3 regions of the Parabacteroides sp. 20_3 genome follow, and region 1 is predicted to be linked to each of the others. Evidence: riboswitches for the same ligand, from Rfam matches in the RefSeq annotation. Region 1 holds a riboswitch; each other region holds the start of a gene.
The links. Region 1 has a riboswitch for cobalamin ahead of ACESPU_RS16910 (TonB-dependent siderophore receptor). Riboswitches for the same ligand answer to the same signal wherever they lie in the genome.
Positions count from the first base shown of each region.

Region 2: it holds a riboswitch for cobalamin, as region 1 does, so the genes downstream of both, ACESPU_RS10365 (porin family protein) here and ACESPU_RS16910 (TonB-dependent siderophore receptor) in region 1, are expected to answer to the same signal.
Region 3: it holds a riboswitch for cobalamin, as region 1 does, so the genes downstream of both, ACESPU_RS00200 (sirohydrochlorin cobaltochelatase) here and ACESPU_RS16910 (TonB-dependent siderophore receptor) in region 1, are expected to answer to the same signal.

Region 1 covers NZ_CAXSNO010000008.1:229,330-233,411, reverse strand. Annotated here, with positions in the region: gene ACESPU_RS16915 (threonine/serine exporter ThrE family protein) at 1-714, shown strand, start outside; cobalamin riboswitch at 830-1,026, shown strand; gene ACESPU_RS16910 (TonB-dependent siderophore receptor) at 1,102-3,441, shown strand; gene ACESPU_RS16905 (PepSY domain-containing protein) at 3,456-4,082, shown strand, end outside.
Region 2 covers NZ_CAXSNO010000004.1:279,796-283,877, reverse strand. Annotated here, with positions in the region: gene scpA (methylmalonyl-CoA mutase) at 1-237, shown strand, start outside; gene coaW (type II pantothenate kinase) at 367-1,221, shown strand; cobalamin riboswitch at 1,241-1,444, shown strand; gene ACESPU_RS10365 (porin family protein) at 1,736-2,344, shown strand; gene priA (primosomal protein N') at 2,432-4,082, shown strand, end outside.
Region 3 covers NZ_CAXSNO010000001.1:48,590-52,671, reverse strand. Annotated here, with positions in the region: gene aspT (aspartate-alanine antiporter) at 1-1,320, opposite strand, end outside; cobalamin riboswitch at 1,407-1,604, shown strand; gene ACESPU_RS00200 (sirohydrochlorin cobaltochelatase) at 1,732-2,649, shown strand; gene ACESPU_RS00195 (TonB-dependent siderophore receptor) at 2,662-4,082, shown strand, end outside.

The DNA.
Region 1 (4,082 bases):
TTATTTATCGTGCCGGGCGTACCCTTGATTAACTTCGTGGATGATATGCTAGACAATCATTTGCTTGTCGGCATCACCCGGGCCTCCAATACGGTCATGATGGTAGCCGCCATGACTTTCGGTATCGCATTCGCCATGCGGGTACTTGTCATGAATGATGTCGAGATAGATCATAAGTTCAGTGAATTAAATATGGTTCCACATGACCCGTACTACATATATGCATTAGCGGCAGCTATCTCCGCCATAGGCTTCTCCATGATATTCAATATTCAACGCCGATTATTATGGGTGGTAGCCGTAGGAGGTATCATTGCGGTATGTACCCGTAACTTTGTGAACTTCGAATTAGGTTATGGTCCTGTGATCGGCTCGTTTATGGGAAGCTTCGTAGTCAGCCTCCTTGCCGTAAAAGCGGTTCATTGGTGCCATGTTCCCAATCACGTATTGACGATTCCATCTGTCATTCCTATGATTCCGGGAGTACTCATGTATCGCTCATTACTGGCATTTATAAACCTGCATGGAGTAGTCGGTGAGGTCACAAACGCATTCTTCAACGGGATCAATTCCGCACTCATCATTCTTTGTATCTCACTCGGTGTAGCTGTCCCGAACATCTTCGCCCGTCGTTACATCGCCAAAGATCGCCAACGACATTTACAAGAGGAACTGGAAAAGCGCCGGGAAAGAGGAAAGTTCATTGAATGGTGAAAAAACTTTTCCATAAAGATTAGTCCGGGAAAAACTATCGCATAAGGATATGCCAAATTGTTTAACACGTTCAATATATTTAACATATTTCATTAAAAAAAGCCCTATCAATACTATACTTTTGTGATGTCTTGGTGATAGACGTTGCATTCTGCAAGTCTATAAAAGGGAATTTCGGTTAGATTCCGGAACAGAGCCCGCTACTGTAAAACCCGTAAAGAGGAAAGCTTCTTCATGCCACTGTCTTTTCTAAAGATGGGAAGGTCGCTTTCCGGGTTAGTCAGGAAACCTGCCAGATAAAAAAAGAAATAGATTCTCCCGGGATTTGGGGAACTAGTGGAACGATTACATTAGAGATGTAAACTGCGTAATTAATTTTTATACATTATGAGACACTTTTATTTGTTCCTGCTAATTGTTAGCGGGATTGTTTTGTGTGGCACCCGGACGGTCGCTCAAAGTAGGCCATCCGAGGGAAGTTCCAGAGTCATATCCGGTACGGTCGTAGATGAAGACAACAAGGCGATGGCAAACATTGTCATTTACATTAAGGGTACGGATATACGGGTTATTTCAGATACGGATGGGTATTTCTCCTTATCACTAAAGGACACGAAGGACCACGTACTAATCACCAACAGTTACAACACCGTCTCGGCGATCCGGGATATTCCCGCGGGAGAAGGAAATTACGAGATGGAGATTCAGTTATCTTACAAACTATTAGGATTACCCGAGGTAGATATCGTCGGGGCAAAACCACAGAGTTATAACTCCGACATCGCTAATTCGGCTACCCGTATGGATATCCCCGTGATGGAAATACCCGGAACCGTAGGCATAGCGACCCGGAAATTATTGGAAGACCAACAGGCTACCACCATGACCGAGGCCGTAAGGAACCTGGGCGGCGTGAAAGGCGGACCTTCCGGCGAGGCTTCCAACATCAACGAGGTCTTCTCTTCCCGTGGTTTCTCCATGACGAACTCCCGTAACTATTTCAGGAACGGGGTACGATACCTAAAGTTCTCGAACGACGCGCTATCCAGTATCGAGCGTATAGAGATCCTCAAAGGCCCGGCATCTGTCCTTTATGGAGCGGTAGAGCCCGGAGGTATCATCAACTTTATCACCAAGCCGACCTTATATACGCCCCGGTATGGCGCTACGATCAGATACGGCAGTTACGACTATAAGCAAGCCTCTATCGACATTTCCGGCCCGCTGAACACCAAAAAGACCATCCGTTACCGCTTGAACGGAATGTATGAAGATGCCGACAAATTCAGGAAACCGCAAAACAGCAAACGATACGACATCACCCCAGTCATCGACATTGACTTAGGACGCAAGACCACCCTTAATATCGATGCCGATATCTTCCGGGATAAAAGGACACAGGATCCGGGCGTTTTGCATATCAACAATGAGGTGATAGATAACGGATTCAAGACATTCCTTGGCGAACCGTGGGCCTATGGCAAGTTTACCAATAATAGCGTTGGTTTCCAGTTGACCCACCGTTTCAACCAGAACTGGTCATTCAGAAGTTCCGCCCGCCAATATTTCACGCATGAGGATCGTCTGTATTTCCAGATGAAAACCCCTCAGAAGGACAGCACGATTACCCGCCGTTTGGCACATTGGGACGCAAAAATCAATTATACCAATGTATTGGAGGAATTGAACGGCAGCTTCAAGACGGGCTTCATCCAGCATAAAGTAATAGCGGGCTTGGAATACGGATGGCTTACCAACCGAAGGAAAGTAAAAGGGAATATGTACACCCCGATTAGTTATGTTCATCCGGAATATTCCGAAGAACCAGTTGATTTCGAGATGGAACAGAGTACAGACTTACGTATCACCCAACGTACCTACGCAATCTATCTACAAGACCAAGTAAGCTTTTCCGATCAATGGAAGTTATTGCTTGGTGCCCGTGCGGACTGGGTGAACGATAAACAAGATAATTATATTAAGGATAAAAAAACGGATGAAAACAACTTTGCCATCTCGCCTCGTGTGGGTCTTGTTTATCTGCCCATGCCCGACTTGAGCCTATATGCTACCTACAGTCAGTCTTTTGTCCCTCAATCCGGGCAAACGAAGGATGGCGAGGCATTCGACCCGATTACCTCTAAACAATGGGAAGCGGGAGTCAAGAAATCATTCTTCAACGATCGCTTGAGCACCGGCCTAGCCTTCTATACCTTGTCGAAGACCAACTTGCCGACGATAGACCCAGAAGACGAGGAATATAAGATACTGATCGGCAAGCAGACCAGCAAAGGTATAGAGTTTTCGGTAAACGGAGAGATCACTCCCAGTTGGAGCGTAGCCTTCAATTACGCATATACGCATGCCGAGGTAACGAAAACGAACGACGAGACCTATCCCGTAGGTACGCAACTGGCCAATATCTCACCAAGCCAGTTCAACCTATGGACCTCCTACCTAATCCGTAAAGGCCCGGTTAAAGGCTTATCTTTCGGCGGTGGTTGGTACTTCCAAGGTAAATCCTACGGAAACATGGCACATACGATCGATCTGGACGCCTATCATCTGGTTGACTGTTTCGTGGCTTACAAGCGCAGTTTCTACAAGATCTCGGCGAACTTGAAAAACGTATTCAACCAAGAATATTATACCGGATCCCAAGGGAACTATCTTTTATTCCCCGGCTCGGCCAGGACGCTGATGGTTATGCTAGCGGTCAACTTCTAAAAAAGGCACAAGACATGTCGCATAATTCGATCATTAGAAAGATCATAGTAAAGTTACATTTATACACCGGACTCATATTAGGGCTAATAATAACCCTAATATGCCTCTCCGGCACAGCGATCGTGTACAAGCCGGAACTTGAAAAACTATCTGTCAAGGATATCGCTTTTGTCAAGCCAGCCTCCCGAACCGTGTCGCCGCAAACTTTGCTAGAGAACGTAAGGCACGAATATCCACAAGCTAAGATCAATAATATGGTCTTATACGGAGGCGAGGATTGCGCCTACAGTTTCCGTACTACATTCCCGGATGAGAAAGGCCGTATCCAGATCTATGTCAATCCCTATACAGGGGAAGTTACGGGAGTGGACAGATACCGGCATAAGGTTTTTCAATGGTTATACGACTTTCACGTGAACCTGCTATTGAAAAAGCAAGGAGCGACCATCGTCGCCTTATCGGGATTCCTGTTGATTTTCCTAACTCTCTCCGGCTTTCTATTATTACCCAAGCGTCGTATCTTCTCCGTGAACCGAAAGATGGGCTTGAGAGCCAAGCTTTTCAAGTCGCATTCCATCATAGGTATATGTACATCCCTCTTTTTGCTGGTCATCGCTTTTACCGGCTCTTATTTCGGGTTC
Region 2 (4,082 bases), on a different contig from region 1:
GACGTTCACGTAATGGGCGTTTCTTCTTTGGCCGCTGGTCATAAGACGTTGGTTCCGCAGGTTATCGAGGAGTTGAAGAAACTAGGTCGTGAGGACATCATCGTTATTGCTGGAGGTGTAATCCCGGCTCAAGACTATGATTTCTTGTATAAGGCTGGCGTTGCCGCTATCTTTGGCCCGGGTACTTCCGTATCGAAGGCAGCTTGCCAGATCCTTGAGATCTTGTTAGGCGAATAAATGGAGTTTAGACCTTACGGTTTTTAAATAAAGAGAGGCTGGACAATTGATTTTGTCCGGCCTTTTTTAGTATTGTATGCGGGTTTATGTACTTTTGTAGCGATTATTCAATTAAAAAGGGAAAGAATCATGGGAATCGTTATAGGTATAGATGTGGGAGGTAGCACGACCAAGATCGTCGGCGTGGAGGATAAGAAGATCAAGAACCCGATGTTCGTGAAAGCTACCGATCCGGTAACCTCTTTATTCGGGGCCTTCGGTAAATATATTTATGATAATAACATCTCGCTCTCGAATATAGAGAAAGTGATCTTGACAGGTGTAGGTAGTGCTTATATCGATCAACCTTTATATGGCTTACCAACTGCGAAGACGGATGAGTTCCTTGCGAATGGGCTAGGGGCGCAATATAATACGGGACTGGACAGTCTATTGGTGGTCAGCATGGGAACGGGTACCTCCTTTGTCAAGGTACAAGGCTCCACGATCGAGCATATCGGGGGATTGGGTATCGGTGGCGGAACAATCCTCGGCTTGTCTAAGCTATTATTGAAAACGCATGACTTTCACCAAATAGCGTCTTTGGCCGAGCACGGTTCCTTGAATGATATCGACTTGCATATCCGGGATATTACGCCGCATCCGCTACCCGGCCTGCCGCTGGACGTGACAGCCTCTATTTTCGGAAAAGCGGACGCGAACGCTAAGGTTGAGGATATCGCTCTCGGTATCGTTCATATGGTCTTGCAGACCATCGGACAAGGAGCTGTTTTCGCCTCGTTAAATGGCGATATCAAGAATATCGTATTGATCGGTAACCTGACTCGCTTGCCACAATGCCCGGATATTTTCCCCCGTCTGGAGGAGATGTGCGATGTCCATTTCAAGATACCGGAGTATGCCGAGTATCGCACGGCTATCGGGGCGGCTTTATGCTATATCAGGAACCGGGAATATAAGGATATTTTTTGTGGAAAGTGTTAGGCTACATCAAAACTTTATGTATCTTTGCTACATGCTTTGTTCCCTTTCGGCAATCGCCGGATAGGGATTAAAAGGGAATCGGGTGAGAATCCCGGACAGTCCCGCTGCTGTAAGCTTCATAAACGGGTTGAGCAATACTGTTGCCACTGTTCATTCAAGTGAATGGGAAGGCGCTTAAGACCGGAAGTAAGTCAGAAGACCTGCAAGGCGTGTATATTTTCGACGGCTTCGAGGAAAGGCCGGAAGAGAACGCAAGAACCGTATCCGGTTTTTACTATTCTTTATCCAAGGTTTTCTTATCAAGTCGTCTCATGGTTTCGGATAATTATTTTGCCATAATAATTAGGGAAAGAAGCATGAATCTGACCGACGGGATGAGCTCCGTGTGTAAGATGCATGCTTTCTTTGCGTTTAAAGGACTGGGGTATTCCGTGAACACTCTATAGAGAATATTTGTTTATTATTAGAAAAGTGCGTTTATTTGCAACGAGTAATTAACAAAAGAAGTATGAATATGAAGAAAATTGTGGGACTTGTTATGGTTGCCTTGCTAGCGTTGATGGCGCTTCCGGCGAACGCTCAGCTTAAATTCGGTATCAAGGGAGGTGTGAATATATCGTCTGTTCATTTCAACTCGGACGTGTTGAAAGCGGATAATGTAACCGGCTTTCAAGTGGGTCCGATGATCGAGACGACCTTACCGTTGGTCGGTGTCGGGATCGATGCGGCGGTGTTGTATTCGCAAAAAGGTTTGGAGACGACCTCGGCTGGCGGGGTTAAGACTTCGATGAAGACGGATTATATCGATGTTCCGGTCAACTTGAAATGGAAATTCGGTTTACCGATCGTCAAGGCGTATTTGGCAGCCGGTCCGTATATCGGTTTCCGTGTAGGCGGTGATAAATTTTGGGATATCCCGGGTTCCGTAGCGGATCAGGTGAAGGCGAAGAATTTCAGCGCAGGTTTTAACTTCGGTGCCGGCGTGGAACTGATCAGTCACTTGCAGGTGGGTTTCAATTATGGTCTGGGACTGACTGATAACTATAGCATTGAGAAGGTGAACCTCTCCGACGGTGCCGGAAAGAACCGTGGATGGTCTATCACGGCAGCGATCTTGTTCTAAATAGGTGAAAATAAAATGAGAGAGGCTGGGCTTTAGAAGTCCGGCCTTTTTTGTTATTTTTGGGCTCGTAATGAAACACCTGTTTGAATGAAATACGCGGACGTCATACTTCCCCTTCCTTTGGAGAATAGCTATACCTATCGGATACCCGAAGATCTGGAGAGAGCCGTGATTCCCGGTTGCCGGGTGATCGTGCATTTCGGGAAGAAACGATATTATACGGCTATCGTCATGGAGGTACACGACCGGGAACCGGTATCCGATTTTGAGACGAAGGAGATCTACGCTTTGCTGGATGCCACGCCGGTGCTCCGCCGTCCGCAACTCCGTTTCTGGAAATGGATATCTTCTTATTATATATGTAAGCTGGGCGACGTGTATAAGGCGGCCTTGCCTTCCGGCTTAAAGTTGGAAAGCGAGACGGCGGTTACTTATAATGAGGATTTCGAGGCCACCGCCCCCTTGCGCCCGAACGAGCAAGCGGTACTGGATGCCTTTAGCGGGGTTTTGAAATTGACGATCTCGGAGTTGGAGAAGAAGACCGGTCTCCGAAATGTTGTCCCGATCGTCTCTTCCTTGATGGTGAAAGGGGCGGTCGAGGTGAGCGAGGAGCTAAAGCGAGGATTCGTTCCAAAGACACAGGCGTTTATCCGTTTGGCCGAGGCTTACCGGGATGAGACGAAATTACAGGCGGTGTTCGAGGATTTGAAACGAGCGAAGAAGCAAGAGCTTCTGTTGGTCAGCTTCTTGGATTTAAGCCATACGTTAAATCCTGCTTTATCGAAGGAGCTTTCCAAGAAAGAGCTATTGGAACGCAGTGGTTATACCTCTGCGGTATTGGAGGGTCTGCTGAAACGGGGTATCTTGGAGAGTTACGAGAAAGAGGTGGGGCGTTTGCAAGTATCCGTCTGCCGCTTGCAAGAGCCGAATCCGCTCAGTCCGGCGCAAGAGAAAGCCTATGGAGAGATCCATGAGGCTTTCAAGACGAAGGAGGTCTGCTTGCTTCATGGCGTGACTTCCAGTGGTAAGACCGAGATATACGTCCGTTTGATCCATGAGGTCTTGCGGCTGGGGCGGCAGGTTTTATATATGTTGCCGGAGATCGCTATCACGACCCAGATCACGGAACGGCTGGCGAAATTATTCGGGGATAAGCTATTGGTCTACCACTCTAAGTTCTCGGATAACGAGCGGGTGGAAGTTTGGAATAAGCTATTGCATAACGACGAGCCTATGCTGGTATTGGGGGTCCGTTCTTCCCTCTTCCTTCCATTTAAGGACTTGGGCTTGATTATCGTGGACGAGGAGCATGAGAATACGTATAAACAGCAAGACCCGGCACCCCGTTACCATGCCCGTAACGCTGCCATCGTCTTGGCGGGTATGCACGGCGGTAAGACCTTATTGGGTTCCGCCACCCCCTCCATCGATTCTTATTTCAACGCTACGGCGGGGAAATACGGTCTGGTCGAGCTATCCACCCGCTACGGTGATTGCTTGATGCCGGAGATTATTACGGTGGACGTGAAGGAGCTAAAGCGCAAGAAGATCATGAAAGATACCCTTTTCTCCCCTCAGTTGGTGGAGAAGGTGCGGGAGGCCCTATCTCGGGGCGAGCAGGCGATCCTATTCCAAAACCGCCGGGGATTCGCCCCAATGATTGAGTGCCGGGGGTGCGGATGGGTGCCTCGTTGCGTGAATTGCGACGTGAGCCTTACCTATCACAAGGCGCATAATC
Region 3 (4,082 bases), on a different contig from region 1:
GGTCGGATGCTTAGAACGAAGCCATCCAAAGACGAGCCCGGCTATCAAAGCACCTCCACTCGTACTTAGGCTAATCGGGACACCCCCGAAATGAATCGCGAGCGAACCTAAAATTCCCCCTAAGAAAATACCGATACCCACGAAAATCAAATCGGTCTGATTGGTTGGGCGATCGGGATATCCTAAAGCCGTCGCCGCTTTATTTACCTCTGATTTCATGCCTACCAATTCCAGCATATCACCGGAATCTATCACCGTAGCGGCCAAGACCGGGATATTGATACCCGCGCGCCTTACGGACTTGATGCTAACACCATGCATGAACGATTGATTGCGTAAATAGCAGATCTTTTTCCCCACGTATTCCTTATGGATCACTAGTACGGGTAACGTCTCTGCCGGAAAATCAAGCAATTCAATGTCATTGACCTCGTCGCCAATCCAGTTCTCCTCTCCGATCACGAATTCCCGGCGACCGCTTAGAACAACCTCATTTCCGGTATGTAAAACCAAATCCGGTTTAACATCGGTTACTACATTATTAATACGGACACGCTCCACGAACAAATGCCGTCCCAATTGGTCTAAATATACCTCCAACTGCTTTACGCTTTTGCCATCCTTGAACCATTCATTACTAATCTTATAGGCCCGGAAAGTTACCGGACGGGCGGCTGGCATAAAGCCCGGTTGCTCGCTCTCGTCGTTATTTCCCATTTTAGCCTCTAGCTCTTTACACGCTTTTTTCACGTAGTCGAGTCCTCCTAAAAGACGTGGCCCGATATCACTCACTAACCATGCGGATCCTGCCGTACCGAAAATATAAGTTACCGCATAGGCCACGGGCATTACATTTACCATAGCACTTTTATCCGTATCGCTAATATTCATCTGTCCGATCGTATCTTCGGCAACTCCTAATACTGCCGACATCGTCTGGGAGCCCGCCAATAATCCTGCGGCCTCGCCTGCGTTATATCCCATAAGTTTCGCTAACAAAAAAGGAGCGATCAAACAAAATATACACATGACGGCGGCGAAAAGCATTTGAGGAAGACCTTCCTTTTTCAATCCCCGGAAGAACTGTGGCCCAACGCTATATCCTACAGCGAAGAGGAACATCAAGAAAAAGACGGACTTTAACGGTCCGCTTATATCGATTTTTAATTGCCCGATCAATACACCGACCAATAATACGCTGGTAACCGTTCCCAGCGTGAACTTCTTTATCTTAAACTTGCCAATCCAGAAACCGAGAGCTAAGGTTATGAAAATAGCTAGCTCCGGATAATGTTGAAGTAAATTAGTTATCCATTCCATATCTATTTATTTGATGTTAAACAAAAAAGATGCTATTGGAACAGGGATTCTTTGAAAGATGTTGTTACTTTTCGGGATTATTTATATAAATTTGCGACCGCTTAGGTGATAGAGTTTGTCTACCGACAACTCTATAAAAGGGAATCCGGTTAGAATCCGGAACAGTGCCCGCTACTGTGAAGCTCTTGAAAAGGAAAGCGTTCTGCTATGCCACTGTCTTAAGAAAGATGGGAAGGTTGCTTTCCGAGCCAGTCAGGAAACCTGCCAAGCGAAGTAATGATTAATTCCTCCCGGGGTTAGGAGCAATTAAGAGGATAGAAATATCACCTATATCTAAAAGATGTTGGAGACGGAATAATACGTTGTCTCCGTGGGATTGATATGTAATCTAATTATTAATATATTCATATGATGAGGAAACACTTACTATCTTTCTTCCTGCTGGTCATCAGCCTAGTTTGTCGTGCGCACGATGGCGAGAATTTTGTAGCATCCGATTTATTCGCCTCTTTACAACCGGGCGATAAGGCCGCTTTATTGATGGTACATTTTGGAACAACCCATGATGATACCCGTGCCTTGACAATCGACGCGATCAATCAAAAAGCGAAAGAAGCTTTCAAAGATGTTGAGTTGCGTGAGGCATGGACTTCTCGCATTGTAATGCGCCGCTTAAAAGCTCGTGGCATAGAGAAACTAAACCCGATCGAAGCCTTGGAAAAGTTAAAGGCTGATGGTTATACGCACATCTTGATCCAATCCACGAATATAATCGAAGGTATCGAGATGGAATCCTTACGTAAAGACGTTGCCGCCATGAAGTCTTCTTTCAAGGAAATCCGAATCGGCAATCCCCTATTGTATACGCCGGAAGATTATGAGGCAGTAATCGCTGCTATCATAAAAAATGGGGCGAAGGAAGGCGCTACATTATTAGTAGGTCATGGCACTTATACTCCAGCAACGGCCCAATATGCCATGTTGGATTATATGTTGAAGGAGAAGGGGTTCAAGAATTATTCCGTAGGAACTATTGAAGGTTATCCTTCTTTTGATACGATGGAAGCTCAAGTAAAAGCCAATGGTACGAAGAAAGTCGTGTTAATGCCATTTATGTTTGTCGCTGGAGACCATGCGAAAAACGATATCGCCGGTGATTGGAAAGAGGAACTGGAAAAGAAAGGCTACGAGGTAAGCGTATTTATGGAAGGTCTGGGACAGAATCCGGATATTCAGAAGATTTTCATCGAGCACGCCCGTTTTATGGCTAAACATAAGATGATTGATATCGTCGACAAGAAAAAAGCTTATGCGGTAGAAAAGGACTAATATGCTAAATACATGAAAAGAGTTTTGACAATCTTACCGTTGACAGCCTTATGTATCAGTACGATGCAGGCACAACACAAGAATGAGTACACGAATTTCGCCGATACGACATTCAATATTCAAGAAGTCGTAGCGACCGCCGCACGCAAGCCACGTCCACAAATCACGAAGTTGGACGTACCTATGAAATATCTTCCTATTTCAATTAATAGCATTACGGCGAGTAGTTTGGAGTTGCGAGGTATCCGTAATATCCAAGATGCGGTACGCTTTATGCCGGGCGTACGATTCCAAACATCTTATGGCGCATTTCAACAATTGTCGATCCGTGGTTTCGATCATTCTATCATGATGATAGACGGTATCCGCGATGAACGTTCGGCAATAAACAACTCTTATCCCGTACCCGATCTATCCTGTATCGAGTCTATTGAATTATTAAAGGGACCGGCTTCTGTACTTTACGGACATTCAGCCGTAGGTGGAACCTTGAATATCGTTCGTAAATCCCCGTCAGAGAAACAGAGCGTTAATGCTCGATTGGCCTACGGTAGTTACGAGAATAAAGAGGCGACACTTGGCATGGGCGGTAAATTGGTCGGTCCGGTCAATTATTACGCCAATGTCAACTTTTCCGATCAAGAGGGCTGGCGTGATAATGGCAACCGTCGCTTTTCCGGTTATCTGGCATTGCAAGCTAAAATGACGGAACGTGACATATTAGATGTTCGCGGAGGTTTTAACCGCGACTTCTATGGGACGGAGATCGGTCTTCCCGATTTAATGGCAAATGATGTATATAATGTGCAAACAGGACAGTTATATCTCCATAAAAATGAGATGCTACCGGGACTTGACCGTGAGGCTCGCTACAATAACGAGTCCGACTTTATGAAGAATCACGCATGGAACGTATCGACGCAATACACACATACTTTTTGGAACGGCGCGAAACTAACAGATCGCCTTTCTTACAATAACGACGATATCAACTATTTTGGGACGGAAGCCCTCGACTATCTCGAAAGTGATGATCCGATCTATGATCATTATTATATGAAAAACGGCCAGAAAAAATATATCTGTTTGGACAGTGTATATCTTTCTTTCCCGCTTCGCTTCTCCCATATAGCCAAGACGGTAGCCAATACGCTCGAGCTAAGCGGTAAATTCAGGACGGGTGAGATAAAGCATACGTATATGGGAGGTTACTCTTTCGTCGCCTTGAATCGTACCAGCTATTCGGGCTATAATTTAGGAGATGATGTTCAGGGTCCCGGCCTTTATTCGCATGTATCCGTTTATGATCCGCATAGCATGGGATATATGACCAGTAAATTCTCGAAAGCAACGGTTACGCATCATTATTCCAACAGCCTTTATCTTCAAGATATGGTTGAGTTCAACGAGCAATGGAAGGTATTAGCCGCTCT